2 regions of the Paenibacillus wuxiensis genome follow, and region 1 is predicted to be linked to the other one. Evidence: predicted binding sites of a transcription regulator. Region 1 holds the regulator's gene; the other holds the start of a gene.
The links. The regulator CtsR, encoded in region 1, represses protease genes until heat stress. The targets are predictions, from matches to a motif close to ATGGTCAATAAAGGTCAAACA.
Positions count from the first base shown of each region.

Region 2: the regulator CtsR is predicted to act here: its motif matches at 11,840-11,860, upstream of clpP (ATP-dependent Clp endopeptidase proteolytic subunit ClpP).

Region 1 covers NZ_JBEFZI010000019.1:52,818-69,220, reverse strand. The annotation lists gene pulA (type I pullulanase) at 1-4,112, shown strand, start outside; gene ABN764_RS28665 (CtsR family transcriptional regulator) at 4,673-5,134, shown strand; gene mcsA (protein-arginine kinase activator protein McsA) at 5,185-5,730, shown strand; gene mcsB (protein-arginine kinase McsB) at 5,802-6,869, shown strand; gene clpC (ATP-dependent protease ATP-binding subunit ClpC) at 6,893-9,340, shown strand; gene radA (DNA repair protein RadA) at 9,574-10,941, shown strand; gene disA (DNA integrity scanning diadenylate cyclase DisA) at 10,958-12,031, shown strand; gene pssA (CDP-diacylglycerol--serine O-phosphatidyltransferase) at 12,086-12,814, shown strand; gene ABN764_RS28630 (nucleoside triphosphate pyrophosphohydrolase family protein) at 12,934-13,329, opposite strand; gene ABN764_RS28625 (PIN/TRAM domain-containing protein) at 13,559-14,644, shown strand; gene ispD (2-C-methyl-D-erythritol 4-phosphate cytidylyltransferase) at 14,687-15,394, shown strand; gene ispF (2-C-methyl-D-erythritol 2,4-cyclodiphosphate synthase) at 15,427-15,909, shown strand; gene gltX (glutamate--tRNA ligase) at 15,953-16,403, shown strand, end outside.
Region 2 covers NZ_JBEFZI010000005.1:34,385-50,787, forward strand. The annotation lists gene ABN764_RS11875 (ABC transporter substrate-binding protein) at 1-338, shown strand, start outside; gene ABN764_RS11880 (alpha/beta fold hydrolase) at 412-1,092, opposite strand; gene ABN764_RS11885 (ABC transporter permease) at 1,549-2,505, shown strand; gene ABN764_RS11890 (carbohydrate ABC transporter permease) at 2,524-3,438, shown strand; gene ABN764_RS11895 (extracellular solute-binding protein) at 3,610-5,208, shown strand; gene ABN764_RS11900 (hypothetical protein) at 5,396-5,662, shown strand; gene ABN764_RS11905 (hypothetical protein) at 5,722-6,564, opposite strand; gene ABN764_RS11910 (helix-turn-helix domain-containing protein) at 6,932-9,232, opposite strand; gene ABN764_RS11915 (cytochrome P450) at 9,930-11,096, shown strand; gene clpP (ATP-dependent Clp endopeptidase proteolytic subunit ClpP) at 11,203-11,784, opposite strand; tRNA gene ABN764_RS11925 (tRNA-Arg) at 11,988-12,062, opposite strand; gene ABN764_RS11930 (sugar-binding transcriptional regulator) at 12,626-13,675, shown strand; gene gap (type I glyceraldehyde-3-phosphate dehydrogenase) at 13,717-14,721, shown strand; gene ABN764_RS11940 (phosphoglycerate kinase) at 15,001-16,182, shown strand; gene tpiA (triose-phosphate isomerase) at 16,243-16,403, shown strand, end outside.

The DNA.
Region 1 (16,403 bases):
ATGCGAGATCGGCGTCGGTGAACAGCGGGAAGTCGGCAATTATTGATCTTGCAGCAACCAATCCGAAGAACTGGGACGGAGATCGGAAGCCCCCATTCCTGAATCCAACAGATGCTGTCATATACGAATTGCATGTCCGTGATTTTTCAATTCATGAGAATTCAGGTGTATCGCCAGGCAATCGAGGCAAGTTTACTGCCTTTACGGAAACGGGAACGACTTTGCCTGGAAAGCCAGATATAAAGACAGGGATCGACCATTTGCAAGAGCTTGGTATTACGCATGTTCACTTGCTTCCGACCTATGACTTCGGTTCGGTAAATGAGAAGCTGGTGGATGATCCAAGTTCGAAAGAACGAAAATTCAATTGGGGCTATGATCCGGTAAACTATAACATGCCAGAGGGTTCCTATACGACCAAGGCAGCACAGGAAGACCCAGCGAAGCGAATTCGTGAGTTCAAGGCAATGGTGCAAGCGCTTCATGACCAAGGCATTCGGGTCGTGCTGGATGTCGTGTACAACCATACATTTGTAACCGGCCTGGAATCGGATATGTCGGTATTTGATAAGATTGTACCGGGTTATTTCTATCGGAGCGACGAGCAGGGCAACTTCACTAACGGCTCCGGTGTAGGGAATGAAGTAGCAACAGAACGACCGATGGTTAGCAAATACGTGCAGGACTCCGTGAAGTACTGGGCTGAGGAGTACAATGTAGACGGATTCCGCTTCGACTTGATGAAGCTGATCGATCTGCAGACGACACGCGCCATCGTGCGTAAACTGAGAGAGATTGATCCAAGCATCATGATTTATGGTGAGCCATGGTCAGGGGGCAGCACACCGCTTGCTGCGGAATTGCAGATCGAGAAGGGCAAGCAGCGCGGAGAAGGGTTTGCAGTATTCAATGACAATATTCGTGGGGCAATAAAGGGTGGAAGTGACGATGCTTCCAAAGGATTTGCGACAGGAGCCGAAGGCAAAGAAGCGGATGTGGTGAAAGGTCTGCTTGGTGCAATTACAGACTTTACGGCCTCTCCGACAGAGACGATTAACTATGTAACCGCACATGATAACTTGAATTTGTGGGATAAGGTGCTGAAGACGCAGGGGAAAGATATTGATATAAAACGCAATCCGTTCGCAACCTTGACGGAGTCAAATGTAATGGATAACGAGACCGTTAAGCGTTCTTTGCTTGCAAATGGCATTGTTCTTACAGCACAAGGCATTCCGTTCCTTCATGCAGGAGATGAGCTGCTTCGCAGCAAGTTCGGAGATCATAACAGCTATGAGAGCCCAGATGAGATTAATCAGATCGTATGGAAACAGAAGGCGGAGTACAAGCCAGTATTTGATTATTTGAAAGGTCTTATCGAGCTGCGAGCATCACATCCAGCATTCCGCATGACAACGAAGGATGAGGTGAAATCTAACTTACAAGTGTATCGCCAATCAGGGCAGGTTATCGCATTCAAGCTGAATAACTATGCAAATGGGGATACGTGGCGCAATATCACCGTCATTTATAACGGTTCGACTGCTCTGCAAGAAGTTGCACTGCCCACTGCGGATGAATGGAGTGTGGTTGTCGACCATACGTCATCTGGTGTGAAGACGATACGTACGGTGAAGGGCGGCAAGGTAGAAGTAGCCGGATTGTCTATGATGGTGTTGTACGATCAGGAGAATGGCTATACACCGATAGCGTCAAAGCTTGAAGTAGCACCTCTTACGCTTGGGTTAGAGCCAGGCACAAGCACTCGCTTGACAGCAGTGGTGCGTGATCAGAAGGAACGTCCTATGTTTACTGAGAATGTAACATGGGCAACATCCGATGCTGCGGTGGCTGTCATCAACAGTGGAGGCAAAGTAACGGCAGTGAAGGAAGGAGCCGCGGTTCTTACCGCAACATCGGGCAATTTGAAAGCAAAGGTAAATGTGACAGTTGCGAAGCTTGTTCCTACGACGCTGTCCATTAACGGTGCAGATTCAATCTTTGAGGGTCGCACATCACCATTTACAGTTGCTATCAAGGATCAATTCGGACAGACGATGTCTGGTGCAGCTGCGGAGTGGAGTACGTCGGATGCATCAGTGGCTAGAATAGACCGTGCTGGGAAGGTAACAGGCGTGAAGGAAGGAACAGCGGTCATTACAGCTCGGGTTGGGGCAGTAGAGGCCTCGAAGAAGGTAGTGGTTAAGCCTTTCCTGAAGCGCTATGTACAAATCAACTATGTTCGTCCAGACGCGAAATATGACAACTGGGGATTATGGGTATGGCAGACAGGTGTAAAAGATGACGGTCATGAGTTCCAGCATTTTGACGAAGGAATGGCGACTGCCATGATTGAAATCGCTCCAGAGGCTGAAGCGATTGGGTTTATCGTCAAACGGGGCAACTGGGAAGACAAAGATATCTATGCCAATCGCTTCATTAAGACAAATTTGGATGACGCGCTAACCAAGGTATATGTATACAGTGGGCAGGAATCATTTCGGACGCTGCCTTCAATAACTGGCCCAGTTCAAGAGAAGAGTCAGGTTGTGTTCTATTATCGGGATGAAGCGTTGTTTGCGAGTGGAGCGCAGGATCGGATCACGCAGGCTGATATTGCGATCAACGGCAAGTCTTACTCGATGACGTACGATGCAGAAAACGAATGGTTCATCTACGTAATGAAGAACGCAGCGAAAGGCGATTATACGTACAAATTCTTCATTACCAAGGATGGAGTAACAAACGAACTGAATGATCCGCACAATACTGTAAACGGGAGCTCGATTGTCGTCGTGAAAGACCCAGGAACAGACCCAGGTACGAAGCCAGAAACGGGCACTGACACAGGAAGCGGCTCTGAAAACGAAAATGGCAGCAATGAACGAAACGGCGGGGCTGCTCATAAAGGGGGCACAGAAGAGTCATTCAAGGGAATGACTGTCACGAAGGGTGGCGTTCGTTATGAGCCAACAACGTTGAATCTTCTGAAGAATGCTGACGGAACGACGACTGTTGAGCTGTTCATTCGCAATGAAGATATGGAAGAGATGTCTCGTTTGACGGGTTCGGCAACAGAAATGAGAACTTGGACAATTGCAGCGCCGTCGGAGTCAGAAGACGTACGTATTCGAATCCCGATGAAGAAATTGAGTCAGGCAATGAAGGAACATACGCAATTGAACATTGAGGTACGCTCGGGAGCAGGCAGCTATCAACTTCCGGTGAAACAGCTAGCAGATCTAAGCAATGGGAATGCATCACAACAGCTGACCGTGCACATGATGAAGCCTTCGGCTGAATTGCTGAAGGTGCTTACATCTGCAGCATCCACACAGCCAGGGGCTCATTTGATTGGAGCTGTTCAGTTCCAGTTGCATTTGGAGCAGGATGGGGAGCAGGAACCAATTCCTGATTGTGCAGGCAATCTTACAATGGGCTCCATCCGACTGCCGAGCAGCCAAAGTGCTGGGAAGATGACAGCTGTAAAGTATAATGCAAAGACAAAGATATTCTCGTTCGTTCCGTCCTGGATGGAGCGCACTGAGGGCGAATCGCATTCGGTAATGAACATGAAGCACGATTTTAACGGTATCTTCGCAGTACTCAAGTATGCACCGAGCTTCCATGATTTGAATGGCCATTGGGCGAAAGCAAATATGGAGCTGCTAGCTTCTAAGTTCATTATTCAAGGCAGAGGAAATGGACAGTTTGCCCCGAATGATATGGTAACTCGAGCAGAATTCACGTCCATGCTTGTGCGGGCGTTAGGCTATGGCGATGTCCAAGGACAGAAACTGTCCAAGGATGCCTTCATGGATGTGCCAGCATCAGCTTGGTATGCAGATGCACTTGCGACTGCGGTGCAACTGAAGCTTGTTGAGGGGGATGGTGACGGATCATTCCATCCGAATGCATCCATTACTCGCGAGGAATTGGCACAAATGCTTGTCAATGCTGCTCGTCTTGCAGGTCATCATCTGGAACTCTCAACTGAGTTCCTTAATGGCTACCAAGACCGCACGCTGCGTCCTAGCGGCAACGCTACACGAGCAGAAGCGGGAGTTGCATTGACCAGACTTCTCCTTGCTCTACAATATATTGCTGAATAGCACGACCATCACTCCCGTGTCATCCGTAAAGACGGCAGCGGGAGTTTTTATACTGGAACGAACGCAATCATTCATTAGCTTGTTTCAATTTGTTATTCACATGTGAATAATTGGACGAACATAGCGGTAAAATGTACACCATGCATATTTCTCAATGAACAAGCTGTGGAGAAGGGATAAATGAGTCTCTTTATGCACATTTAACCCATCATTTATCCACGATTGTGGAGAAGCTCCCAGGTATCCACATATAGAGTTTCATGAATAGGGCTTACCATCAACCGTGTAATTGAATATATTGCGTAATTGAGATGGAATGAGCGTGTGCTTTTTAACCAAGAAGAAGGTTATCCACATCATCGTGTAGAATAGCTGATGAAATCGATCTAAAATAGTTGCAAAATCAAACGAGTGCGCTATAATAAAAATAAAGTCAAAGAAAGTCAAAGTCAGATTAATAGTCAAAAAAGTTCAAAATATTGCGCCAAACTAGAATAAGTGAGGCTTATATTTGGTTAAACCTAATATAGAGACTGCTGCAGGCGGAAAGGGGGGAGAAGATGCGCAACATTTCCGACCTAATCGAGCACTACTTGAAGCATATATTACTTGAGAGTTCGGAAGGTGCCGTTGAGATTCAGCGCAATGACTTGGCAGAACAATTCTCTTGTGTTCCATCGCAGATTAACTATGTGATCAGCACACGCTTTACGTTGGAGAAGGGTTATGTTGTTGAGAGCAAACGTGGCGGTGGAGGGTATATTCGCATTCAGCGAATTGACTTGCCAGCCCATCAAGCGATTCATAATCATTTGTGCGAATCCATTGGGGAGCAGATTGAGCAGAGTGCCGCTGAAGGTCTTATCTATCAACTAGAAGAAGCGGAATTCATCTCCCGCCGGGAAGCGAATCTGCTGCGGGCTGCTGTTTCTCGGGACAATATAACAGTAAAGCTTCCCTACCGCGACGAGATACGTGCCCGGCTGCTAAGGTCGATGCTGCTGGCACTACTTAGCAAGTAGAGATGTAAGTATGTAAGATGGATGCTACCTATAAAGGAGGAGAGACGGTTATGGTGTGTCAACAATGTGGTCAGAAACCGGCTACCCTGCATTTTACGAAAATCATTAATGGACAGAAGACGGAGTTTCACATTTGTGAATCATGTGCCCGGGAAAAAGGCGAATGGATTCCAGGCACGGCGAACGGATTCTCCATCCATAATTTATTGTCGGGATTGCTTGATTTTGATCTGACAGGCAGCAAACAGGGAGCTAAGGAAGATGCGAAGCCACAGCCTATGCGCTGTGAGAAGTGCGGACTGACTTATGCACAGTTCGGTAAGCTCGGCCGCTTTGGCTGTGATGAATGCTACACCTTTTTCGGTGAGCGCTTAGATCCGCTATTGAAGCGGGTACATGGCAATACCGTTCACGTTGGCAAAATTCCGAAGCGTGGGGGAGGCCGAATTCAGCGCAGACGCGAGCTGGAAGAATTGAAGAAGCAGCTGCAGTTCAGTATTTTGCGTGAAGAGTTCGAAGAGGCCGCAACCTTGCGTGACCGTATTCGCGAATTAGAGAAGCAGCCGCCAAGCGATTCGGAGAGAAGCAGTTCATAGCACCTAGGATACAAGCGCTATCGAGAGAGTAAGATGACAATAAGCAGTGCGAATTGGAAGGAGATGACGAGATGACAGAGCGACGATTTATTGAAGAAGCCCTAAGCGATTGGATGCGCGGCACGGGCCCGGATTCCGATATCGTCATCAGCAGCCGTATCCGTATAGCACGGAATATTAGCGGACTGCCGTTCCCGATCTTGGCTACGAATCAACAATCGGCCGAGGTGTTGGATCGTTTGTCAGCAGTCATGAAAGACCCGGAATTTGCGCAATTGAATCACTTTCATGAATTAGAGCTGGCAGAGCTTAGCGATACAGAGAAGCAAGTTCTAGTAGAGAAGCATTTGATATCCCCGAGTTTGGCAAATGAGTCCCGCAATGGCGCGGTCATTGTCAGTGAGGATGAGTCGATAAGCATCATGATTAACGAGGAAGATCATCTTCGTATTCAATGCCTATCTCCAGGGCTGCAAATTCGTGAGGCTTGGGAGCAGGCTAACCGCATCGATGATGTGTTTGAATCGCAAATCGACTACGCCTTCGATGAGAAGAGAGGTTTCTTAACAAGCTGCCCGACGAATGTGGGAACAGGAATACGGGCATCGGTGATGATGCACTTGCCGGCATTGGTAATGACACAGCAGATTAACCTCATGCTTCAGGCCGTTACCCAAGTTGGATTGGCGGTTAGAGGCATATACGGAGAAGGAAGCGAAGCGATCGGCAACCTGTTCCAAATATCAAATCAGATTACATTAGGTCAATCCGAATCTGAGATTATTGATAATTTGTACAGTGTTGTGAAGCAATTAATCGAGCATGAGAAGGCAGCTCGGGAACAGCTGCTGACAAGCAATAGCATGCGGCTTACGGATCGCATTTGCCGCTCATATGGAATTTTGAAGCATGCAGTGATTATGGATTCAAAAGAAGCCGCACAGCGGTTGTCCGACATTAGGCTTGGTTCTGACCTTGGCATCCTGCAGCATATTCAATCGTCACAACTGAATGAATTATTGGTCATGACACAGCCAGGCTTCTTACAATATAAATACAACACGACATTATCTCAAGAAGATCGGGATTCATATCGCGCGAAGATGATTCGCGAGACGTTATCCAAATCTAAATCATAATGTAATATGGAGGTGCAACACTTATGATGTTCGGTAGATTCACAGAACGTGCGCAGAAAGTATTGGCTTTGGCACAAGAAGAAGCAGTACGACTCGGGCATAACAATATCGGAACGGAGCATATTCTGCTTGGACTTATTCGCGAAGGGGAAGGCATCGCAGCTAAGGCACTTGTAGCGCTTGGCCTTGGATTGGAGAAGATTCAGGACGAAGTCGAAACCTTGATCGGGCGCGGTCAAGAACAGCCACTCAATATTGCATATACCCCGCGTGCGAAGAAAGTGATTGAGCTGTCCATGGATGAAGCGCGCAAGCTTGGCCACACTTATGTGGGTACAGAGCACATTCTGCTTGGCTTGATCCGGGAAGGAGAAGGCGTAGCAGCACGGGTGTTGAACAACCTTGGCATTAGCTTGAACAAGGCACGTCAACAAGTGCTGCAGCTGCTTGGAAGCAGCGAAGCGGTATCCAGCCATCATGGACAATCGCAAAATGTAAGCACACCGACACTGGACAGCTTAGCTCGTGATCTGACAGCAGTAGCGAAGGAAGGAAATCTTGATCCGGTTATCGGCCGTTCGAAGGAAATTGAGCGCGTCATTCAAGTACTGAGCCGCCGTACGAAGAACAATCCCGTACTTATCGGAGAGCCTGGGGTTGGTAAGACGGCCGTAGCAGAAGGTTTGGCACAGAAAATTATTAACAATGAAATTCCAGAGACGCTTCGCGATAAGCGTGTTATGACGCTTGACATGGGTTCGGTTGTAGCCGGAACGAAATACCGGGGTGAGTTCGAGGATCGCCTGAAGAAGATCATGGATGAAATCCGCCAAGCAGGCAATGTCATTCTGTTCATCGATGAATTGCATACGCTCATCGGTGCCGGCGGTGCTGAAGGCGCCATTGATGCATCGAACATTTTGAAGCCTGCATTGGCTCGTGGAGAGCTGCAGTGCATTGGGGCGACAACACTTGATGAGTACCGCAAATATATCGAGAAGGATGCAGCGCTCGAACGCCGCTTCCAGCCGATTACGGTTGACCAGCCTACACCAGAGGAAGCAATCCAGATCTTGACTGGGCTGCGTGATCGTTATGAAGCCCATCACCGTGTGAAAATTACCGATGAGGCAATTGAGCAAGCGGTGAAGCTCTCGGATCGGTATATTACAGACCGCTTCCTGCCAGATAAGGCAATTGACTTGATTGATGAAGCGAGCTCGAAAGTTCGCCTTCATTCGTATACAGTACCACCAAATTTGAAAGAGCTTGAAGCACGTTTGGAAGACATCCGCAAAGAGAAGGACGCCTCTGTGCAAAGCCAAGAATTCGAGAAAGCCGCTGCGCTGCGTGATACGGAGCAGAAGATGCGCGAAGAACTGGAGACCGTTCGCAACCAGTGGAAAGAGAAGCAGGGACGCGTGGATTCTGAAGTTACGCCAGAGGATATTGCTCAAGTCGTAGCGAGCTGGACCGGAATTCCGGTATTGAAGCTGAAGGAAGAAGAGACAGAGCGCTTGCTCAAGATGGAAGAGATTCTTCATGAGCGTGTCATCGGCCAAGATGAAGCGGTGAAAGCAGTGAGTCGTGCAATCCGCCGTGCGCGTGCAGGGTTGAAGGATCCGAAGCGTCCGATGGGCTCCTTCATCTTCCTTGGCCCAACTGGGGTAGGTAAGACTGAGCTTGCTCGTGCCTTGGCCGAATCTTTGTTCGGTGATGAGAATGCGGTAATCCGAATTGATATGTCCGAATACATGGAGAAGCATTCGACAGCTCGTCTCGTCGGAGCGCCTCCGGGATATGTCGGCTATGAAGAGGGCGGCCAATTGACGGAGAAGGTTCGCCGTAAGCCATACTCAGTCGTCTTGTTGGACGAAATCGAGAAGGCACATCCAGAAGTATTCAACATTTTGCTTCAAGTGTTGGAAGATGGCCGTCTCACCGATTCGAAGGGACGTGTAGTGGACTTCCGTAACACGCTTATCATCCTGACATCCAACGTTGGGGCCGAAGCAATTAAGCGTAATTCTACGCTTGGCTTCACTGCAGTTGATGATGCAGGCAAAGACTACAACAACATGAAGGATAAAGTGATGGGTGAATTGAAGAAGAGCTTCCGCCCAGAATTCTTGAACCGGATTGATGAAATTATCGTGTTCCACTCCTTGGAGCAGAAGCACATCGCTGAAATCGTATCCTTGATGGCTGGTGAGCTTCGCAAGCGCCTGAAGGAACAGGATGTTGATTTCCAATTGACAGACAATGCGAAGAATTTCCTCGCGAAGGAAGGCTTTGATCCAGCGTATGGCGCCCGTCCATTGCGTAGAGCGATTCAGAAGCATATCGAGGATCGCCTGTCAGAGGAATTGTTGAAGGGTAATGTCAGCAAGGGCGATGCCGTCGTCATCGACGAGAAAGATGGCGAGCTGCTCGTCCTGCGCAACAACGAGGTTAACACAGCACATGTATAATGAACTGTAGTATTTAGGAAAGAATCGTACTTTCTCCCTCCCGGAGGAAGGTACGGTTCTTTTTTTCTTCGTTATTTATTGCTCCACATATGCCTGTTTCTGCTTGCGATATGCTAAAGCACTTTATCCTCCTTCTTAAAAATGGTAAACTAATGAGTAATGAGTAACGAGGTACCTGTTTGCGGACATGGCGACCGACGACTTGCAGCATATTGATTAGGAGTGTCGGCTTCATGGCCAAAGTGAAAACGAAATTTTTCTGTACGGAATGTGGATACGAAACACCGAAATGGATGGGGAAATGCCCTGGCTGCGGTGAGTGGAATACGATGGTGGAAGAGCGGGAGACAGTCATAAAGACAGCAGGTGTGCATTCTTCCTTGATTCAAACGAAAGAAAAGCCGCAATCTATCATACACATAGAAAGTGGACGTGAACCTAGACTCACTACGACACTTAGTGAGTTGAACCGCGTACTGGGCGGCGGTGTTGTTCCTGGATCACTTATTCTAGTGGGGGGCGACCCGGGTATCGGGAAGTCAACACTTCTACTGCAGACTTCCAATGCACTGGCTGCCAGCGGCCTCAAGGTGCTGTACGTATCTGGTGAGGAATCGATGCGTCAGACGAAGCTGCGGGCAGATCGTCTTGGTGTCTTGTCGGAGAACTTATTCGTCCTCAGTGAGACGAATCTGCAATATATCGAGGAGGCGCTTGAGGCGGCGCAGCCTGACTTCCTCGTTATCGACTCCATCCAGACCGTCTTTCAACCTTCGGTGGAATCAGCTCCCGGCAGTGTTGCACAAGTACGCGAATGCACAAGCACATTCATGCGCATCGCTAAAGGGAAGGGCATCGCAACTGTCCTTGTTGGACATGTGACGAAGGAAGGTGCGATTGCCGGTCCGCGGCTGCTGGAGCATATGGTCGATTGTGTCCTTTATTTCGAAGGAGAGCGGCATCATTCCTATCGCATTTTGCGGGCTGTAAAGAACCGGTTCGGTTCGACCAATGAGATAGGAATCTTCGAGATGACGGAGGGCGGACTTGTCGAGGTGAAGAACCCATCCGAGATGTTCCTGCAGGAGAGACCGCTAGGTGTTGCTGGATCCACGGTTGTAGCCAGCCTTGAGGGAACCCGTCCCGTCCTTGTTGAGATGCAGGCGCTCGTATCGGCGACGAACTTCCCGTCTCCGCGGAGGATGGCGACAGGGATTGATCATCATCGTCTGGCGCTTATTATTGCGGTGCTGGAGAAACGAATGGGAATGTTCCTGCAAAATCAGGATGCATACGTGAATGTAGCGGGTGGAATTAAGCTTGATGAGCCAGCTGTTGACTTGGCTATGGCGGTTGCAATTGCTTCGAGCTTCCGAGATATGCCGACACAACCATTCGATGTTGTCTTTGGCGAAGTGGGGTTAACCGGTGAAGTGCGTGGGGTATCTCGTGCAGAACAGCGAGTGAAGGAAGCAGAGAAGCTTGGATTCAAGCGCATTATATTACCAGAGAAGAGCTTGCGCGGCTGGAAGCCGCCTGCCAATATTGAGATTATTGGAGTAAATACGGTTGCTGAAGCATTAGCTGTGGCGTTAGGTTAGGGGGCATAGATATAGAATGAAGGAAAGCCAACTGGATATTATGAACGACCTGCTGCGGATGGTCGCACCAGGAACGCCTTTCCGCGACGGGCTTGAGAATGTGCTGCGCGCGAAGACAGGGGCACTTATTGTCGTTGGATACAGTCCAGAAGTAATGGAAGTTGTAGACGGGGGATTCTCCATTAACTGTGACTTCTCACCGAGCTACTTGTACGAACTGGCCAAGATGGACGGCGCCATTATCTTGAGTGAAGACATTAAGCGGATATTATATGCGAACACACAGCTCATTCCGGATTCCTCCATTCCATCTACGGAGACAGGCATCCGGCACCGGACAGCGGAGCGGGTAGCGAAGCAGACGGGGAAGCTGGTAGTCTCCATCTCCCAGCGCCGGAATGTCATTACACTGTACCAAGGCAGTCTGCGTTATGCACTTAAGGAGATTGGCGTTATTCTCACGAAGGCGAACCAAGCGATTCAGACATTGGAAAAATATAAGGTTGTGCTTGTACAAGGCATGACAAATTTAACTGCATCCGAGTTCGAAGAATTGGTTACCTTATACGATGTCGTAAACGTTGTGCAACGTATTGAGATGGTGTTACGTATTAAGATGGAGATCAAGCGTTACATCAACGAACTGGGAACAGAGGGACGTCTTATCAGCATGCAGCTCGAAGAGCTCGTAAGCAACACCGAAGAAGACGCTTGGCTGCTGTTGAAGGATTATGCCCGGGACGGAAGCGATGAGAAGGTACGTGAGATCATAGCCCAACTTAAGAAATGCACGGCAGATGAACTGCTTGATACCCATCATTTAATAAGACTGCTCGGTTACCCGACGACGAGCACGATTCAGGAAGAATCCGTTTCGCCGCGCGGTTACCGCGTTCTTAGCAAGATACCAAGACTTCCTAATGTCATTATTCACAACTTAGTCGAAACCTTCCAATACCTCCCTCATGTCATGATGGCAACGATTGAGGAATTGGATGAAGTAGACGGCATTGGCGAAGTTCGCGCTCGTGCGATTAAGGAAGGGCTTAAGCGGATTCAGGAGCAGGTCTTCATTGACAGGCAAATTTGATTTTCCTACAATGAAAGGACGTACGTTGGGCATAGTAAAATTAGAGGTGAACCTATGATTACAAAGTCCATTCCGAGCTTGTTTACGATCGGTAACTTGTTTCTCGGAATCATTTCCATCATGCTTGCGTTTCACGATGACTACAACTTAGCAGCTCTTATGATTATTATTGCCATGTTGCTCGACGGATTGGATGGGCGTGTAGCAAGAGCATTGAACGCACAGAGTGAATTCGGCAAGGAGCTTGACTCCCTATCCGATGTGATTTCATTCGGTGTAGCGCCAGCCTTTATTATGTATGCCGTCGCTTTTACAGATAGTAACCCGGTGCTGGCTTGCATCGTTACCGCAATCTTCCCGATTTGTGGTGCACTGCGACTTGCACGCTTCAACGTTAAGGATGGTATTCCGGGGTATTTCATCGGCTTGCCAATCCCAGCGGCTGGCGGTGTGGCATGTACACTTGCCTTGTTCCATGAGAGCATCCCAGCGGCTTATCTTATGATAGCGATGATTTTATTATCTTACTTAATGGTTAGTACTGTGAAATATCCGAACTTCAAGAAAGTCGGTATTCCGAAGAAGGCCATCTGGATTACGCCTTTTGTTATTGCAGGGGCAGTAGCGATCGCGGTATGGCAGCCAGAACAGACACCGAAGCTGATTTTTGTGCCGTTGGTACTGTATGCGCTGCTTGGTTTAAAAAAAAACGTTAGAATGCTGAATCGCCGCCGCAAGAAACAGCTTGATGCGGAAGAGTGGTACCAGTCGAAGCATTCTTAAGCGAATAAACCCAAAAGAAAAGCACTTGCAGTCCATAATTGGGCGGCAGGTGCTTTTTGTGTTGTATATGATTTCCGTTCCAATTATCTTGTATCAATTTTCAGTTCTTCTTCATTCCATTAGGACAGGTTGAATATCCCGAGAGTTTGGCACTTGCTCGATTCCTGTTTGACGACATCGTCAAGATCAATATCAAGCAGATTGCACAGGGCAGACATATAGAATAGGTGCTTGCCAAGCTCGCTCTTCACAACATCCTTGCAGTTCTCGCATAAGTGACCTTGAACATGTGATTCAAGAGATTGCTTCGCTTGATCCATATCCATGTCGTCATGGTAGGGCTGCCGCTTCGCATGCAGCTCCAAGCAGCCACATTCTGTTATGGCTTTCGTTACCGCGCGGTTTACCGAGGCGTCAGACTGTCCGTATTTCGAAAGAATGTCCAGCAAGCTTCGGTGTCTTAACAATAAATCGCCGACTTGATCCTGCAAAGATTGCAAACTGGAAGTACTCATTACTCATCCACCTCTATTCATGGAATCGTGGTTCGGCCCGAGCCATACTGCTCAAGGGACTCACGTTATTTCAGCTATCCCCATTCCGTACTACTCCCCTATTATACGACTAGGATTTCCTACATTTCAACTTCGCCTCGAATTTAAAAATGTAAGAATGGACGATTAGGAGCGAGAGGGTTGGGCCATAATTGTAAAGATATTCAAATTAGATAAGGAGGTGGACTTCGTGTTCAGACGATTATTTTATGCGGTTGCAGGATTGATCGGAGCATGGAGTGGGACAGAGTTCCATCGGTATTGGAATATGCAGACAATGGAGTTTTCGTCATTATCCAACCCTGGAATAACTTCTAACGGACTGTTATGGGCACTTGGCGGGGCATTTTGCTTTATTGTGATGGGTCGTGCACTTTTTACGCCATTGGCACGGTTATGGGGCAGCTTGGAAGAACGCATGGTGAATATGTCAGCAGGGATGCTGGTGATTGGAGCTTCTGGCGCATTGATGGGACTGTCCTTTGGGGGGTTGCTTGTACCGCTATTTGAGCCGTTTGGGACAGTAGGGCGTATGGTATCGGTTTGTATGATTGTCCTGCTGTCAGCAGCAGGGTTGCAAGCAGCACTTATGAAGCAGGATGAGATTGTAAAGTGGGTCTCCGCCTTCCGCATGCCTGAACGAGGTGAAGAGAAGAGCAGAGGAATGGAAGAACATAAGATCTTGGATACAAGCGTCATCATTGATGGTCGCATCGCAGATATATGCAAGACCGGATTCATTGAAGGGACAATCGTCATTCCTGAGTTCGTCTTAGAGGAGTTGCAGCATATCGCGGATTCGTCGGACTTGCTCAAGCGGAACCGTGGACGCAGAGGGTTGGACATTCTGAATAAAATTCAAAAAGAACTGGAAGTAAAAGTACTCATTTATGAAGGGGACTTTGACGAAATTTCGGAGGTAGACAGCAAGCTGGTTAAGCTCGCGAAGCTGCTAAAGGGGAAAGTCGTCACGAATGATTTCAACTTGAACAAGGTATGTGAGCTGCAGGGAGTATCAGTGCTCAATATTAACGATCTAGCCAACGCTGTGAAGCCAGTGGTTCTCCCAGGAGAAGAGATTGTTGTTCAAGTCATCAAGGATGGTAAGGAACATGGTCAAGGTGTAGCCTACTTGGATGATGGTACGATGATCGTCGTTGAGGGCGGCAGAGATTATATCGGCATGACGATGGAGGTTCTGGTGACCAGTGTACTTCAGACGTCAGCAGGACGAATGATATTTGCTAAGCCAAAACTGTTGGAAAAAGCCCAATAAACAGGTATGATGGGGATACTACCATCATGGGGGTTAGTAAGGATGGACAGAGGGTTTGGCGTGGTCATAGTCGCTGCTGGCAGAGGCACGCGCATGGGCACGGAAGAGAGTAAGCAGTATTTGCATTTACAGGATAAGCCAGTAATCATCCATACCGTAGAGCGGTTTCAGTCCATGGTTGAGTGCGAATCGATCGCATGGGTAACCACGGAACAGGATTATGCGCGCTGCGAAGCATGGGTGAAACAATACGGATTGCATAAGGTTCAAGACATCGTTACAGGAGGCAAGGAACGTCAGCATTCAGTATATGCTGGCTTGCAGGCTCTGAAAGCGCGTGGACTCGAATATGTGTGCATCCACGATGGTGTACGGCCCTTTGTAGAGCCGGGCAGAGTAAGCGCATGTTACGATGCGGCCCGGCAGCACAGAGCGGCCGTATTGGCCGTTCCGGTCAAGGATACCATTAAGCAGGTGGACAAGTCCGGTATTATTACGGCAACACCTGATCGCAGCAGCTTATGGGCGATTCAGACACCACAGGCTTTCCGGCTTGCTGATGTAATGGCTGCTCATGAGCTCGCGGAGCAGGAGCAATTCGTGGGAACGGATGATGCGATGCTTGTTGAGCGGATGGGAATTGCTGTTCACGTAGTGGAGGGGAGCTACACGAACATTAAGCTAACGACGCCGGATGATCTGGATTGGGCTGCATGGTGGCTGTCTCGTCATGAAGCTAAGCGAAATTGAATGTTGAGGCAGAAGGAGAGGGAGGCTTACGTATGATTAGAGTGGGACAGGGATTCGACGTGCACCAGTTAGTAGAGGGACGGCCGTGCATTATTGGTGGCGTTCATATTCCTTACGAGAAGGGATTGCTTGGGCATTCAGATGCTGATGTGCTTCTGCATACGGTAAGTGATGCAATTCTGGGCGCACTAGGATTAGGGGATATCGGCAAGCATTTTCCAGATACGGATCCTGCATTCAAGGATGCGGACAGCATGAAGCTGTTAGAGCATGTATGGCAGCTAGCTGTTGAGCGCGGTTATCGACTTGGCAACATCGATTGCACGATTATTGCACAGAAACCGAAGATGCTGCCGCATATTCCAGCGATGGTAGCGAATATCGCTCGCGCTCTCGGCGCAGAGGATTCGCAGGTGAATGTGAAGGCTACGACAACGGAACAATTAGGATTTGCTGGACGCGGTGAGGGAATTGCCGCACAGGCTGTTGTCTGCTTATTTCACAATATGGTATGATGAAATGATTGATGGAAAGACAAAGTACGGGAGTGAAGCAATCATGAATAACGATATTCGAGTTCGTTACGCACCAAGCCCTACAGGACACTTACATATTGGTAATACGCGTACGGCATTGTTTAACTATTTGTTCGCACGTCACCATGGGGGTAAGTTCATCGTTCGCATCGAGGATACGGACGTGAAGCGCAATGTGGAAGGCGGAGAAGAGAACCAATTTACGTACATGAAGTGGCTCGGCATGGATTGGGATGAGAGCATTGATGTAGGCGGGGATTTCGGCCCGTACCGTCAGACGGAGCGCTTGGATATCTATAATAAATATGTGGACGAGCTTCTAGAGCGCGGGCTTGCCTATCGCTGCTATTGTACGGAAGAAGAGCTTGCAGCGGAGCGGGAAGCACAAGTTGAACGCGGCGAAACGCCGAAGTATTCCGGCAAGTGCTGCAGCTTGTCCGCTGAGGATCATGCACACCTGGAGGCAGAAGGCC
Region 2 (16,403 bases), on a different contig from region 1:
ATGGTGAGAACCCAGATGTTGCATTCATGATTCCGAAGACAGGAAGCACGATCTTCTCGGACAACTATGCGATTCCAAAGGGTACGAAGAATAAGGAATTAGCGGAGAAGTTCATCAACTTCATGCTTGATCCAGAGAACAGTGCGAAGAACTATGAGGCTATCGGTTACAGCAATCCTGTGACGAAGGCAAAAGAGCACCATAGCAAAGAGTATCTGGACAACAAGATGATTAACTTAACTGACGAAGAACTGGGTCGAACAGAATGGCTCGGTGATGTTGGTAAAAATATCCAATTATATGATCGCTTGTGGACAGAACTGAAGAGCGGAAGATAATCGCATAGTATTGATTGAATAATAAATGCCCTTAATCCACACCTAATGTGGAGTAAGGGCATTTTTATGTGGATTACAGATTCAGGAGCAGCTTGGACAACGGTTCGGGTTGAGTCTTCATGAGCCAATGCCCTCCTTGCTCGAGACTCATATGGCGCCAGCCGGCATCCCGGGCGCGTAAGGCCATTGCGCGGAAAAAGGCAGCCATCGGCCAACTATCAGGATGATCCAGCGGTTCTATGTAGATGTGAGGAAGGGCAGCGGCACGCTCATTGGTAATTGATAGCTCCTGCATATACGAACGTGTCGGCATTGGCGATTTACGCGGATCTGTTAAGTTAGGTGGTGCAATAAACGCCGGTGTGTCGCCATCTGCAGTACTTGGATAGGGATTATCCAAGTACGGAGCTGAGAGGGTCGCCACAGATTCTCCATGGCGTGGAACCATGGCATCAACATAGACCAGCTGCTTGATTCGATCGGGTACAATTTCAGCTACCCCGGTGATTACCATTCCGGAGAAGCTGTGTCCAACAAGAATAACATCCTCGAGCTGTTCATAAGTAAATACCCCTACAATATCCTCAATGAAGGTATGTAGATCAATGTCTGGATGAGCTAGATGTGTTCGCTCTCCAAGTCCAGTGAGGGAGGGTGTGTACACATCATGACCAGCTTGTCGAAGCAGGGATGCGACTTCCCTCCATACAAATCCGCCATCCCATGCTCCGTGGACAAGAAGATAAGTAGACAATTGAATCTTTCCCCTTTCTTATACATGTGTCCAAGTATGTAAGTTTATAAATTCATTAGTTCTATGATTATAGAACTATCATACATCCTGATGCAGAATTCAGCAATAGATGGAAGGGTTGGAAGCTGAATATTAAGCGTTGTAATCAGCCTTGTTCGATATGTTTTTCCTGACAATGTGTAATATATGGTGTGTGATCGGTAACATCAAAATGTACCAATTTCGCCTGCAACTGAGGTAGTACCGACGCAGGGTGCGTGATCAAAAAACGCGCAGTGGCGCGGTTGTAAAGGATATGTTAACGACAATGCGGAATCGACATATTTACGATATTGGTAAAGGATGCCTAAAATGTTCTCATGAAAGCGTTAGCATGACTTCATGCACAGTTCATCGTTCATCAATGAAAGTGACTGTGAAGACCATGCCATCATTTGAAGGGAGGGAGTGGACACGATGCAAGGAAATGGACAGAGTGCCCTTTCAATGAACGTGGTTCCAAATAAGAAGAAACCGACGTGGAAGAAGATGCTTCAGAATTGGGAGTTGTATTTATTTATTGCTCCTGCATTTTTGTACTTCCTCATTTTCCATTACGGCCCGATGTACGGGATTCAAATTGCATTCAAAAACTTCATCCCAGCGAAAGGGATTATGGGGAGCCCATGGGTCGGATTCGACCACTTCGAGCGCTTCTTCAACTCGTACTACTTCTGGGATCTGCTGTGGAATACGCTGAGCATCAGCTTGTATGAGCTGGCGATAGGCTTCCCGCTGCCGATTATATTGGCGCTTGCCTTCAATGAAGTTAAGGATGGGGTATTCAAGCGGGCAGTACAGACGGTAACCTATGCACCACACTTCATTTCTGTTGTCGTCATGGCAGGTATCATTATTACGTTCCTGTCTCCTTCAACTGGTATCATCATTCATATTATTAAGTTCTTCGGGTTTGAGCCTGCCGCTTTCCTTACGGATCCGGCATGGTTTAAGACAATGTATGTCTTGTCTGGCGTGTGGCAAGGTACAGGCTGGGGGACAATCATTTATTTGGCAGCCTTGTCCGGTGTCGATCCACAGCTGCACGAAGCAGCCGTCGTGGACGGTGCGAACCGGTTCCAGCGTATCTGGCATATTAACATTCCGGCAATTATTCCAACGATTACAATCTTGCTCATTTTGAACATGGGCAGCATTCTTGGTGTCGGATTTGAGAAAATATTGCTCTTGCAAAACCCACTTAACAAAGAAGCGTCAGATGTTATTTCCACCTTCGTGTATCGATCTGGTCTAGTCGATGCGCAATATAGCTTCTCGACGGCAATAGGCTTGTTCAACTCAGTCGTGAACGCGATCTTGCTCATCGTAGTCAACCAAATCGCACGTCGCACGAGCGAAAACAGCTTGTGGTAGGAAGGAGGAGAAAAGCTCATGGCAGCTTCTGCAGTGAAAGAAACGAGAGCGGATAAAATATTCATCGTATGTAACTATATCTATTTGACAATTGCATTGATTTTGGTACTTTATCCAGTCCTATATATCCTTAGTGCATCAATCAGTGATCCGAAGTATGTAGCATCCGGCGAAATGTGGCTATTCCCTAAAGGAATCACATTCAAAGGTTATATCAATGTATTCGAGAATTCGAAGATTTGGAATGGTTATGGGAATACGATTCTTTATACGGTCATCGGAACTTGTGTGAATTTGGCTGTAACGCTTCCCGCAGCATATGCGCTGAGCCGCAGTGATTTTATCGGTCGCGGCTTCTTCATGGGGATGTTCCTGTTCACGATGTTCTTCGGTGGAGGTCTGGTTCCAGGCTACCTGCTCATGAAGGAGCTGGGGCTTATCAATAGCATGTGGGCCTTAATCCTGCCGGGTGCAGCATCGGTATGGAACATTATCGTTGCACGTACGTTCTTCCAGTCTACGATACCTAAGGAGCTCCAAGAAGCAGCAAGCATAGATGGTTGTACGAATTTGCGGTTGTTCCTGCGCATCATATTGCCGCTGTCAGCTCCAATTATTGCGGTTATGGCGCTCTTCTATGGAGTTGGACACTGGAACAGTTACTTTGGTGCCTTGATTTACTTGAATGATGAAGCGAAATATCCATTGCAAATGGTTCTGCGTCAAATCTTGGTGCTGCAAGAGATGTCGGCGGAGACAACGGGGGCTGCAGTTAGCAGTTCAGTAGCAACTGCGTTGAATAATAAGGCTGAGATTGCAGCTTTAGTGAAATACGCCGTCATTATCGTGTCGACCTTGCCGGTCATCATCGTATATCCATTCTTGCAGCGGTATTTCGTTCAAGGTGTTATGATTGGTTCTGTCAAAGGCTGATTACTAATGTGTATTGATTGTATGCCTCTATATAAGATTCATGTAAGCATGTCAGATGTACGGCTTGTTGCTGGTTGAATGCTTCAACGGTAATAATCGAAGGTGCCAACGCCTTTGTTTATTATAAACAGTAAGGACATTATACGAATCATCAAAGGGAGGATCATCGCCATGCAGAAATGGAAAAAAACATGTGCGCTGCTGTTGTCTATGAGCTTGGTCTTCACAATGCTCGCAGGATGCGGTTCATCGTCGGATAAGCCTGCGGCAGAGGCGAGCCAGGGTAATGTAGAGAACTTGAACAAGGAAGGCTATCCAATCGTTAAAGAAGCGATTACCTTGACGATGATGGGCCAGGATGTCGGCATTCAGAACTGGAAGGATATGGACTTCTTCAAGAAGATGGAGGAGAAGACAGGTATCAAATTCGAATTCCAAAATGCGCCGCTCGACAGCTTTGATACGAAGCGCAACCTGGTATTCGCAAGTGGGGAATACCCAGATGTATTCTTCTCAGGTACACTGAAGCCTTCGGATGAAGTGAACTATGGCGCACAAGGAGCCTTGATCCCTCTGGAAGGACTTCTTGAGCAGTATGCACCGAACTTGACCAAGATTTTGAATGATCACCCTGATATTCGTAAGTCGATTACAACACCGGATGGACATATCTACTCCTTGCCGAACATTGATTTGGATGCAGGCTGGTATCGGGGTCCGCTCTGGTATAACGGTAAGTTCCTGAAGAAGCTTGGCATCGAGAAGGTGCCATCGACAATTGATGAGTTGTACACGTACTTGAAGCGTGTTAAAGAAGAAGATCCGAATGGTAACGGCAAACAGGATGAAGTGCCATTGGCTTCGGTAAAATTGAACGATATTCGGATGTGGCTGCTTGGCTCTTGGGGCATTTATAAAGAGGACATCTATTCAGATAAAGACAACAAAGTGCACTACACACCTATGGAAGAAGGATACAAAGGCTACCTTACCTTCTTGAACAAGCTGTGGAATGAAGGTTTGTTAGATAAGGAAACATTCTCACAAACGGATGAGCAGAAGAAGGCGAAAGGGAAAAACAATCAAATTGGATTGTTCCCTGACTACCATGCCTACTTCACATTGGGCGGCGATCCTAGCATGACAGATCCAATGTACGCTCCAGTGAAGAGTGACTTCTCCGATCCTGTAGCTGCGAAGCACCCAGGCCTAGTTAGAGGCACATTTGCCATTACGAACAAGAATAAGAATCCAGAAGCGACAATTCGCTGGATTGATTATATGTACTCGGTTGAAGGCGCTGAATTGCTGAGCTTTGGCCCAGAAGGCGTACTGTGGGAGTATGTGAACAAGGACGATCACACGAAGAAGTGGCTGCCAGTTCCAGGGGGCGGCGATCGTGAAGAATACCGTGCGAAGCTGACACCGGACTATGGTACGGTTGTACCAAAGCTGGCTAGTGAAGAAGTGGGTCGCGGTTTCCAAGGCGACTTCGAGAAGTGGCTGAAGAAAGAAACAGAAGAGAAGATTAACCCAATCGCGAAAGTTCCATTCCCAAGCGTATACTTGTCCGAAGAAGATCAACAGCAAGTGAGCAGCATGCGTTCTGATCTCGATAAGTATGTTGAGCAAATGGAAGCGAAGTTTGTAACCGGCCAAGAATCCCTTGCGAACTGGGATAAATATGTAGATACATTGAAGAAAATGGGCGCTGAGAAAATCGTTGAGGTTTATCAAAAAGCCTATGACCAATGGAACTCAGGAAAGTAAGGGCACATCTTATTTAGTGTATACTCGTAAACAGTCCTATTCTAATCGAATAGGGCTGTTTTTGTTTTAGGTGTATTCGATGATCGTGTTCTAGACTAGAATGTTTCTTTATATTGGTTGTGATATAATAGTTCCAAAAAAAGGATGTAATCTCTTCATACTGAAATATTAAGGTGAGGTGATTGGAATGGTGTTATTAAAGGACAGTTTGAATTTAGAAGAACTCAGGGCTAGTTATCAGCAACTATGGGACGAACTACAAGATGTCGATGATGAAAGAGTGGAAGAAATTATTGAGAATGTAAGATACGAGCTAATGCCTTTAAACAGAAGAATAATCTATAAACTTCACATGATTAAGAGTCATTTACTTTGGATTATTCCACTGAGTGTAATTGGAGTCACTATTCTCGGATATGTATTATTTGTTTGGATCGCCCTGTTAGTCGAATAAACTTAAACCCAGTTTGACATTTAAAGGTGAACTGTCAAACGGGGTTTTTACTTTGGTTATTATCGATTTTTGTAAATATATCCTTTTACGAATACTCCGCTTATGCTACTTGCATTCTTTGCTTTTAAATATACACCTTTAGGTGCTGATGCTGCATCCGTAATCTTAATAGTAATATAGAATGAATTGCTAGAAGGATGTTCATCCGAATAATATCCGGTTAACGTTTTTTCTCCTTTTACGTCATCACTAAAAAAGCCTTTATCGACAATTTGGTATACAACTGTTCTATCATCTGAAAATCCGGGTTGATATTGCCATCCGGATACGCCGATGCTACTACCAACCATATCAAATTTACCGCTGTAGGTTGAATCAGCCTTTTTTAGCCACTCCTCATAATTACCTAAGTTTACGGAAGCTAATGGGCTAATAATGGCTTCATTCATTCCATCTAGTTTCTTTTCTATTTGTATTCTTTCTCTGACTGCGTTACTCATTGTTTCTGTTCCTTCAATTAACAGTTTCCATTCCCCATTGTCATTTACAACTGGAAGGGATATTTTGTTGAGCTCATTACTATCCTTCCGGACTAAATTAAGGATTGCAGTAAACGAGGAGTCTGAATTGGGAACGATACTTTCTAAGTACACCTTTGAAAAAGGATTTGTAGAGAGTGAATCTTGGTACTCAGCAATTTGTTCATCAATAGCTTTAAATCGAGAATCAATAACCCATTTCGTCGCTTCAATGATATCACCTGTTTGAACTGCCTTGATGTAATTGCTGACGGATCGCTCTGCTAATTCCTTTGCATTTGCGGAGTAGGCTTTTGACGTGTTTGGGAAGACAGTTACCAACATTAAACCTACTACTGCAATTAAACTACACAACCTTTTCACTGCACCAGTCTCCTTGATATTGGAATATTTATCAATATTAGTCTGCCATTTTTTCTAGTAATTTCAATATATAACACGAAAAACCTTAACATATTGATTATTTAATAGACAGTAACATGTTCTGCGCATATTTATTAGAATATGTTGTTGAGTAATCTGATAATGGGAGTTTTGTAAAATTGTAACTTGAGCCAATCTTAACGCTTGGAGTTGGCTCAAGTTACAATTTGGAGATAATATCCTATTTAATCGGAAGGAGAATAGAGGTGATATAAAAATAATTTATCTCAGTCTAATAAATTGAGTGTTTAAAATGAGAATGAAGTCAGTTAAAAATATTAATCTTTAGATTTGTGTTCATTGGTTATTATTCATCGTCTGCATCTGCTGCGGCTTTCGCTTGCTCGCTTGAAGCATGAAGCTTTCGGTATTGGCCTGGTGTATATCCCGTCTCTTTCTTGAACTTGCGAATAAAGTTCGGTGTATCCAAATATCCGACCCTGACGATGATGTCCTTCAGCGGATCACTAGTCGTCAGCAGCTGGCGAATGACCTCATCCATGCGGCGCTGCCATATATATTGAGAGAAGTTGCAGCCTGTCTTCTCCTTGAACGAACGGCTGAGATAAGAGGACGAGATAGAGAACTTCTGTGCGGTCGCTTCCAAGCTCAAGCTGTAGTCGGTATACTGTTGATCTACGTACGCAATGACGCTGTCCATTAAAGAGAGCTGTTCATTTTCCGAGTTGCGCTCTACTTGTTCGCAAATATGTGCGGCAAGGAGCTGAAGCTTCTTCTCAAGCTCCTCCAGTGACTCGAAGGAGGTGAAGCTCGGAATATCGCGAATTAACTCGTTCAAGCCGAGCTCAGACGCTGTCTTCAGCAAGGTATTTATAATATCGAAGCAAATACAGCGAAGGAGAGAGATCGATACGCGCTCTGCCTTCAGCTTGTTGAATATCGCTTCAATCATTTGCATTGCAACGGTATCATTGCCCTGCTTCAAGCTTTGTGTAAGCTTAAGCAGGGAGTCCTTAGCGATCCAGAACGTATCGTTTGGTGTATGGGACAGCTTGTTGAAATAAGTAATGCTGCCCTTGCCGTTCGCCATGCGATACTCCAGCGCAGAAGCTGATTCGATATAAGACTGATTCAAGAGCGCTGCATCCTCATAGGCATTACCAACACCAATGGATGGAATGAGGTGCGTGCTCTCCATCACGATGATTCGAAGAGCTTCGACGATTTGTTCTATCTGGTGCTCCACGGAGATTCTTGAGTCCTCATTCATACTGACGATGAGGGCGAATTGATCAAAATGCGGCAGCTCAATGCCATATGCGTGTGCACCGTATTCCGGAATTTCGATCTCTTCGAGCAGTTCTACAATCTGCTGACGATGCTGCAATGCATCTGCGACGCCAGGATACTCGTCCCAAGAGATTGCAATGATGAAATAGTACTTGCCTGTCAGTTCAATGCCGATCATCTCCATAATATGTGCAGATTCTGGGTTGTCCAGCTTCCCATGCTTAAGCAGCATGAGCAGGAATTGATTTCGGGCAAATGGCTCTTGAATATCGACGCGGGCACTATAGTCATGCAGAGTTTTACGAATCCACTCCAACTCATTGCGTCTCTTAGGTGCCGGCTGTGCAGCAGAGGCTTCTTCATTCAACAAGGCAAATTCCATAAGATCATGGATTGGATGGTATTGCTTGCGTGCCAGGATTATGGCTGCTAGAATGCCGGCGATGACCACTACAGCGAACGCAAGCATGAAGAAGGTCTGAATATGGAACACACGCCCGAAAAATTGCTCGCTCGGCATGGCCGTTACATAGGTCCATCCATTCATAGAAGATTTAACAGACACAATGGATTGCTGCATATTATCCAGCTTCAAGCTATGGATGCCGGGCCCGAGCTCTGACAGCAAGTGAATCTCATTCTTCGGGAGGGGTTCTCCATGATTATTCTGGGTAAGCACACGGCCTTTCTCGTCGAAGATGTAGGTATTGCCTTTGAATCCATTCAGAACGGTGTCCATAAGCCCCGTTAGCTTCGATTCCTCCATCAGGAACAGCACGGTTCCGTGTGGAGATGAACTGTTAGGAGTGATTGGGATCATGTACGCAAGCATGGACTTGGTAATATTCATGCTCAAGTTAACGGATTCCGCTGGTCGCACGACAGGATAGAGCTCACTTTCCAGCTCCTTAATAATATCCTTCTTGCTCCAGTCCTCGAAAAGATAGTATTGATCAAAGAGGACATCTACATTGGTCATCCCTTTTGACGAGTAGATGGCGTGGCTGTTCCTGTAGAAAAGGAATAGCTCTTCTAGAATGGAACTGTTCGCTTTATATTTGCCGAGCGCGGATATCGCATCGCGGCTGTAATAGGGATGCCGTATCATATAAGGTGTCAATTGTTCATCATAAGCGATGCGAGAAGCAATGTCTCGAAGCTCCGTCATGCGAGAATCGATGTTCAGCTTCACCTGATTGAGCTGGTTCACGTTCGATTGCTCAATTTCGGAACGAAGATTGTTTACGGCATTTTGATAGATAAAGATCGTGAGAACCACTAATGGGATGAGAAAAATCAATATATACGACCATATGTACTGTAATAGCAGCTTCGACCGAAAATAGTTCCAACTCATCCTAACAAGCCTCCTAGTAGTCTCTTGATGTAATCTTGCTATGAAGTGAATCTGGCAATTAGTAAGAAGACAAATTAATAGAGAAAAGATGCTGATGATTTGTAATTATTGTATACGTTTCGCTTCATCTGTAAAGCGAGAAATTGAAAAAAAGCGGCAATATTCATATTGTAAACGATTCCAATCGGAAATGGAATGACTTCGTAGTGTGTACAACAATTTCTGTAGAGTGGACATTGTAGGTGTATAGCCATTGAGGGAACTGCTTTTTATCTTATTTTAAGGTTCGGTTCAGTTTTCTTTAATGTAACTCTAGTATTCTAACAATGGACCGAATGACAGATGAGTTCTTGCGAAGGAGGGTTGCCGGCAGCGATTACTGGCCTTGGTCAACCGGAGTCTTCCGTTGCACAAGGTGATCCGTTTCATCTTTCTCATGGTTTACAGTTTACCCCTAGAACATATATAGACCGCATCGGCATTTGCGCGATGCGGTCCTTTTTTTTGTAGCTAAATGAATTGAATTCGGTATTTAACAGGTCGACCCGAAGTTGTTTCAGTGCATACAGGCCTAGGTCTATGTAGGTTATTATTTACATATATTAGTTTTAATGCAAGATATTATTTCGAATCCCTGTAAATCGAGGAAGAGTTGTGACTGAAGCTATGTTGCATGGTTAAGGAGGGGAGAGGTTGAATGATGAAATGGATTCAAGAGCATGAAGTGCTGCCATTATCTCATTACAAAACTATGCGATCAGAGAGTCCTTTGTTGTGGTCAGAGAGCTCTCTGTTGCGTTCAGAGAATCCTCAGCTGCTGGGGGGGACGTTCTGGCATGCGTACCGATACGATCATATTAAGAGGATATTTGCTGATTACAATCATTTTTCCTCCGAATTGCGAAGCGAAGACAAGCGGCCGATTGAATACAGCATCCTCCGCACCGATCCGCAGAAGCATAGCCAGCTTCGAACATTAGTCTCACAAGCCTTCACACCTAGATCCATTGAAAAGATGATTCCACGAATTGAAGCATTGGCGGATGAGCTTCTAGATAAGGTGGAAAGCAAAGGACGAATGGATGCAGTTCAAGACTTCGCAGTTCCGCTCCCGATTATTGTAATCGCAGAAATACTCGGCATACCGGTACATGATCGAGATCAGTTTCGAGAATGGTCGGAGGCATTAGTGAGTGGTGACATTGACCGCAATAGCAATTGCCAGAAGGAGATGGCTGTATATTTCGAGGCGATCGCAGAAGAACGCCGCCGTAATCCACAGGATGATCTGATCACTAGGCTTGTGCATGCAACGTCAGACGGAGAACCGTTATCCCCCTTTGAGCTCATTGGGTTTTGCATTTTGCTGCTTGTGGCTGGCAATGAAACGACAACGAATTTGCTCTCTTCTGCTCTAGCGTGTTTCGACAGTGAGCGCATCGCATGGGACGATATTAGATCCGATCGTTCTTTACTGCCTGGCGCTATTGAAGAAGTGCTGCGGTTTACCTCGCCGGTACAGTTAATGTTTCGCCGTGTGAAGAAGGATGTGGAAGTAGATGGCATGATGTTAACTGAAGGGCAGTTCGTCATGTTGTGGATCGGGTCAGCGAATCATGACGAATCTGTGTTCGAGCAGCCAGATCTCTTCCATATTCGTCGTCAGCCGAACCCGCATTTAGCGTTTGGTCATGGTATCCACTTCTGCCTGGGGGCCCAACTTGCACGGCTGGAAGCGAGGATAGCGTTGAATGCAATGCTCGATCGTTTCCCGAACTACCAATGTGATCATTCCAAGTCGTTGAAGCGCATCCAGAGCGAGTTTATGTTCGGTTTCGAGTCCTTGCCGATCATTCTTACCTAAGTAAACCTAGCTTTTCGTTATTCATGTCAGTTGAAATAAGCAATAAAAAACAGCCTCTCTACATGCAAAATAGATCGCATGAGAGAGGCTGTATCACGTTTACTGTTTACTCTTTGCCAAGAACCTTATCAACCAGACCGTATTCATACGCTTCTTGGGCAGACATGAAGTAGTCGCGATCCGTATCGCGCTCCACGCGCTCAAGTGGTTGACCTGTGCGATCCGCCAAAATTTTGTTCAACGTGTCGCGCATCTTCAAGATGCGCCGTGCGCGAATCTCGATATCGGACGCTTGCCCTTGTGCTCCGCCAAGCGGCTGATGAATCATAATTTCGCTGTTCGGCAGGGCGAAACGCTTGCCCTTGGCACCTGCATTAAGCAGGAACGCTCCCATGGAAGCTGCCAAGCCCACGCAAATCGTAGATACGTCCGGCTTGATGTGCTGCATTGTATCGTATATGGCCATGCCGGCTGAGATTGAACCGCCTGGGCTATTGATGTACAAATGAATATCCTTCTCCGGGTCATCTGCAGCCAAGAACAACAGCTGGGCGATAATCGAATTCGCCACGAGATCGTTCACTTCTGTTCCGAGGAAGATGATGCGATCCTTCAACAATCGAGAGTAAATATCATAGGATCTTTCGCCACGATTCGTCTGTTCAACAACTACGGGTACATAACTCAAGATAACCCCTCCTAACTAATATCATTACACATTCAATATAAAGGACTTGAAACAAAAAGTCAAAGATGGTCAAACTATGTAGAGAAAAAAACATCTATCGTTTCGCTTCTGCAAAATTCAAGATGTTACTTCCGTGCTTATTCACCTAAATATATGCGTAACGTAGCTTCTTATCCTGTACCAAATAAGGACAGGAGTGTAAATGGCGCGCCCGCAAGGAATCGAACCTTGATCTCAGGCTCCGGAGGCCTACGTCATATCCATTGGACCACGGGCGCATTCATACAAGAGCAAAATTTATTATATAAGAAAGCGTATAACAAAGTCAAGTGAGCGCCACTGAATATTTATTTTAAAATAATTCTTTCTATAATAAGTGGACGGTGCCGAATAAGGTGTATGTTGCCCGATCTAAGTGAGCAATGTCGATGTCTAAACTACATGGGGATGTGGAGAGCGAACAGGATGTGAAGGAAAGCTCAAAACTTTTGTTGTAAACACAGGTACGAGCAGGGCATGATGTCCGTCATTAATGTCTATACTGAGGAATGTCTAAAATTTTTGCGAAATATGTATTAACTTGTCGTATTTTGGGTTAATTACATCATAGGCAGTCGTATGCCCTTCTAGATATGTTGTCTGATAATGAATAACTTCGATATTGCTTGCTTATTATAGAAGTTGTTTATAGGCAGAGAATTCGCGGTTTTGGGCGCAAAATCAGGGGTTCAGGATACTTGCAAGTTGCTGCGTTATTCGGTAGAATAGTGGTGGGACAAAAAATGTAGAGATGGGACGTTTTTAGTCCAATGGTTGCTTATGGGAAGCAGGAGTGGAGAGAATGCGTGAGTGGTTAGAAATACAGAAGCGACTTCTACCTGAACTCATTGAACTGTTGAAGAAGCGTTACACCATCCTGCATCAAATCATGTTGTCCGACTCCATTGGGAGAAGAACGCTGGCAACGTCATTGCAGATGACCGAGCGTGTGCTCCGTGCAGAGACCGATTTATTGAAGGCGCAAGGCCTGATTGATTCGGATAACACGGGTATGCGAATCACTGATGAAGGCCGGCAACTTGTCCGGAAGCTGGAATCCGTGATGGGCGAATTGCTCGGGATGCGCCAGCTGGAGGAGAGTATCCGCCAAGCATTCGGTTTGAAGCAGGTCATTGTCGTACCCGGCAATTCGGATGTATCGCCTGCCGTGAAGCAAGAACTCGGGCAAGCGGCTTGTAGAGCGCTCAGCAGCGTAATGGACAAGGAAGATGTCGTGGCGGTGACAGGCGGCTCCACATTGGCTGCAATGGCAGATCAATTGACGAGTTCATCACCGTTGAAAGGCAATTGGTTCGTACCCGCACGTGGGGGACTTGGGGAGAGCTTGGAATACCAAGCGAACACAATCGCATCCACGATGGCGAAGCGCGTAGGCGCTCAGTATCGGCTCTTGCATGTGCCGGATTTGCTGAGTGAGGAAGCTTACCAGTCGCTTAAGCAGGAACCGAACATCCAAGACATTTTGCGAGTAATTCGCCAAGCACGCATTGTCGTGCATGGCATTGGAGAAGCTCTCGTTATGGCGAAGCGCCGCCGTGCGGATGAAGAGACGATCCAGCAGCTGCTCGAAGAAGGGGCGCTTGCAGAAGCTTTCGGGTATTATTTTGACCGAGACGGGCATGTCGTTCATACGATGCTAACACTGGGCCTTCGCCTAGAGGACATCTCTCGTATGGAGGTAGTCATTGCCATTGCTGGAGGTCAGAGCAAAGGTGAATCGATTACTGCAGTGCTTCGTGCAGGACACGAAGACATTCTCGTTATCGATGAAGCAGCAGCAGTTGAAGTATTGAAACATTGTGGTCTCGATGTGCCATACAGGCCGTCTTGAGATATATAAAAAAATTGCGAAGGAAATGGGAGGAATCATCAATGGTTAAAGTTGGTATTAACGGCTTTGGTCGTATCGGACGTAACGTATTCCGCGCAGCATTGAACAATTCAGAAGTAGAAATCGTTGCAATCAACGATTTGACAGACGTAAACACTCTGGCTCACCTGTTGAAATATGACACAACTCACGGCAAATTCGAAGCTACTGTAGAAGCTAAAGAGGGCGCTTTGGTTGTTAATGGCCGCGAAGTGAAAGTATTCGCTGAGCGCAACCCTGAGAACTTGCCTTGGGGCGCTAACGGCGTTGAAATCGTTGTTGAGTCCACTGGTATCTTCACAGCGAAAGACAAAGCTGAAATGCACTTGAAAGGCGGCGCGAAGAAAGTTATCATCTCCGCACCTGCTACTAACGAAGATATCACAATCGTTATGGGCGTTAACGAAGATAAGTATGATGCTGCAAGCCATACAATCATTTCCAACGCTTCTTGCACAACAAACTGCTTGGCGCCATTCGCTAAAGTATTGAACGACAAGTTTGGTATCGAAAAAGGTATGATGAACACAATTCACTCCTACACTAACGACCAAAACGTTCTTGACTTGCCGCACAAAGACTTGCGTCGTGCTCGTGCAGCAGCTCAAAACATCATCCCTACTACAACTGGTGCTGCTAAAGCGGTATCCCTTGTATTGCCTGAATTGAAAGGCAAATTGAACGGTATGTCCATGCGCGTTCCTACTCCTAACGTGTCTGTTACAGACTTGGTAGTAGAACTTAAGAAAGACGTTACTGTTGAAGAAGTAAACGCAGCTTTGAAAGAAGCAGCTGAAGGCCCATTGAAAGGCATCTTGAACTACACTGAAGAGCCATTGGTATCCAGCGACTTCAACGGCGACCCAGCTTCCTCCACTATCGATGCTTTGACAACGATGGTAATCGGCGGAAACTTGGTTAAAGTTGTATCCTGGTACGACAACGAGTGGGGCTACTCCAACCGCGTTGTAGACTTGGCAGCTTTCATCGCAAAAAAAGGTCTGTAATCGCATAGCACTTACAATCAAAGAGGAGTGACCGTTCAGGCCTCCTCTTTTGATCCTTATAGTGCCTAGAGCATGTCGAGAACCAGTGCGGACACAGATTTTTAGATATACAGAGATAGAGAGTACAGAGAGAAACCAGAACATACTAACGAACGATATACGATATATAGAGAGAAAGATTTAGATGGAACCCATACAGAACAAGAACACAGAACATACCGAACAACACACCAGAGAGAGGCGTGTGCCGGTGTAATCGACGATAGGAGGAACACGGGGATGAACAAGAAAAGTGTGCGTGATGTAGAAGTTAAGGGTAAGCGCGTATTTGTACGTGTAGATTTCAACGTTCCATTGGAGAATGGTGCAATTACGGATGATACACGTGTACGCGAAACGCTACCGACAATTAACTATTTGGTGGAACAAGGTGCGAAAGTTATTTTGGCAAGCCACATGGGTCGTCCGAAGGGCGAAGTTGTGGATTCCATGCGTCTGACACCTGCAGCAGTACGTCTTGGCGAACTGCTTGGTAAGCCCGTTAAGAAGCTTGACGAGTCAATTGGTGAAAACGTAAAAGCTGAAATTGCAAAAATGGAAAACGGCGACGTTGTCGTGCTTGAAAACGTTCGTTTCCACAAAGGCGAAGAGAAGAACGATCCAGAATTGGCTAAAGCCTTCGCAGAACTTGCGGACTTGTTTGTGAACGACGCGTTCGGCGCGGCTCACCGTGCACATGCATCCACTGAAGGCATCGCACATCACTTGCCAGCCGTGTCCGGTCTGTTGATGGAGAAAGAATTGAATGTACTTAGCAAAGCGCTGACAAACCCTGAGCGTCCATTTACGGCAATCGTAGGTGGTTCCAAGGTTAAAGATAAAATCGACGTTATCAACAAAATGTTGGAAATCGCCGACAATATCGTGATCGGTGGCGGCTTGACATACACATTCTTCAAAGCACAAGGCAACGAAATCGGGAAGTCGCTTGTCGACAACGAGAAGCTTGATGTTGCTTTAGGCTTCATCGAGAAAGCCAAAGAACTTGGCAAAAACCTCTACTTGCCAGTAGATATCGTAGTTACAGATGACTTCAGCGCAGATGCAAACACACAAGTGGTAGCGATCGACAGCATTCCTGCAGAATGGGAAGGCATTGACATCGGTCCGAAAACTCGTGAAATCTATGCTGATGTTATCAAGAATTCCAAGCTTGTTGTATGGAACGGGCCTATGGGCGTATTCGAAATCGAGCCGTTCTCTCATGGTACGCGTGCAGTAGCAGAAGCATGTGCGGAAACTGCTGGTTACACAATCATCGGCGGTGGCGACTCTGCAGCAGCGGTTGAGAAGTTCAAGCTGAAAGATAAAATGGATCACATCTCCACAGGCGGCGGCGCTTCCCTTGAATTCATGGAAGGCAAAGCATTGCCAGGCGTGGTTGCATTGAACGATAAGTAAGAGAGCAAGTAAGGGGATGGCGGCTTCGGCCGCTCCCTTATGCGTAAAGGAGTGAATCGTGTGAGACAACCGATTATCGCAGGGAACTGGAAAATGTTCAAAACGGTATCGGAAGCTGTCGCTTTCGTATCCGAAGTGAAAGGCAAAGCAGAAGTGGAAGGCGTAGAGAGCGTACTCTGCGCACCATTTACAAACTTGCCAGCATTGGTTGAAGCAGTGAA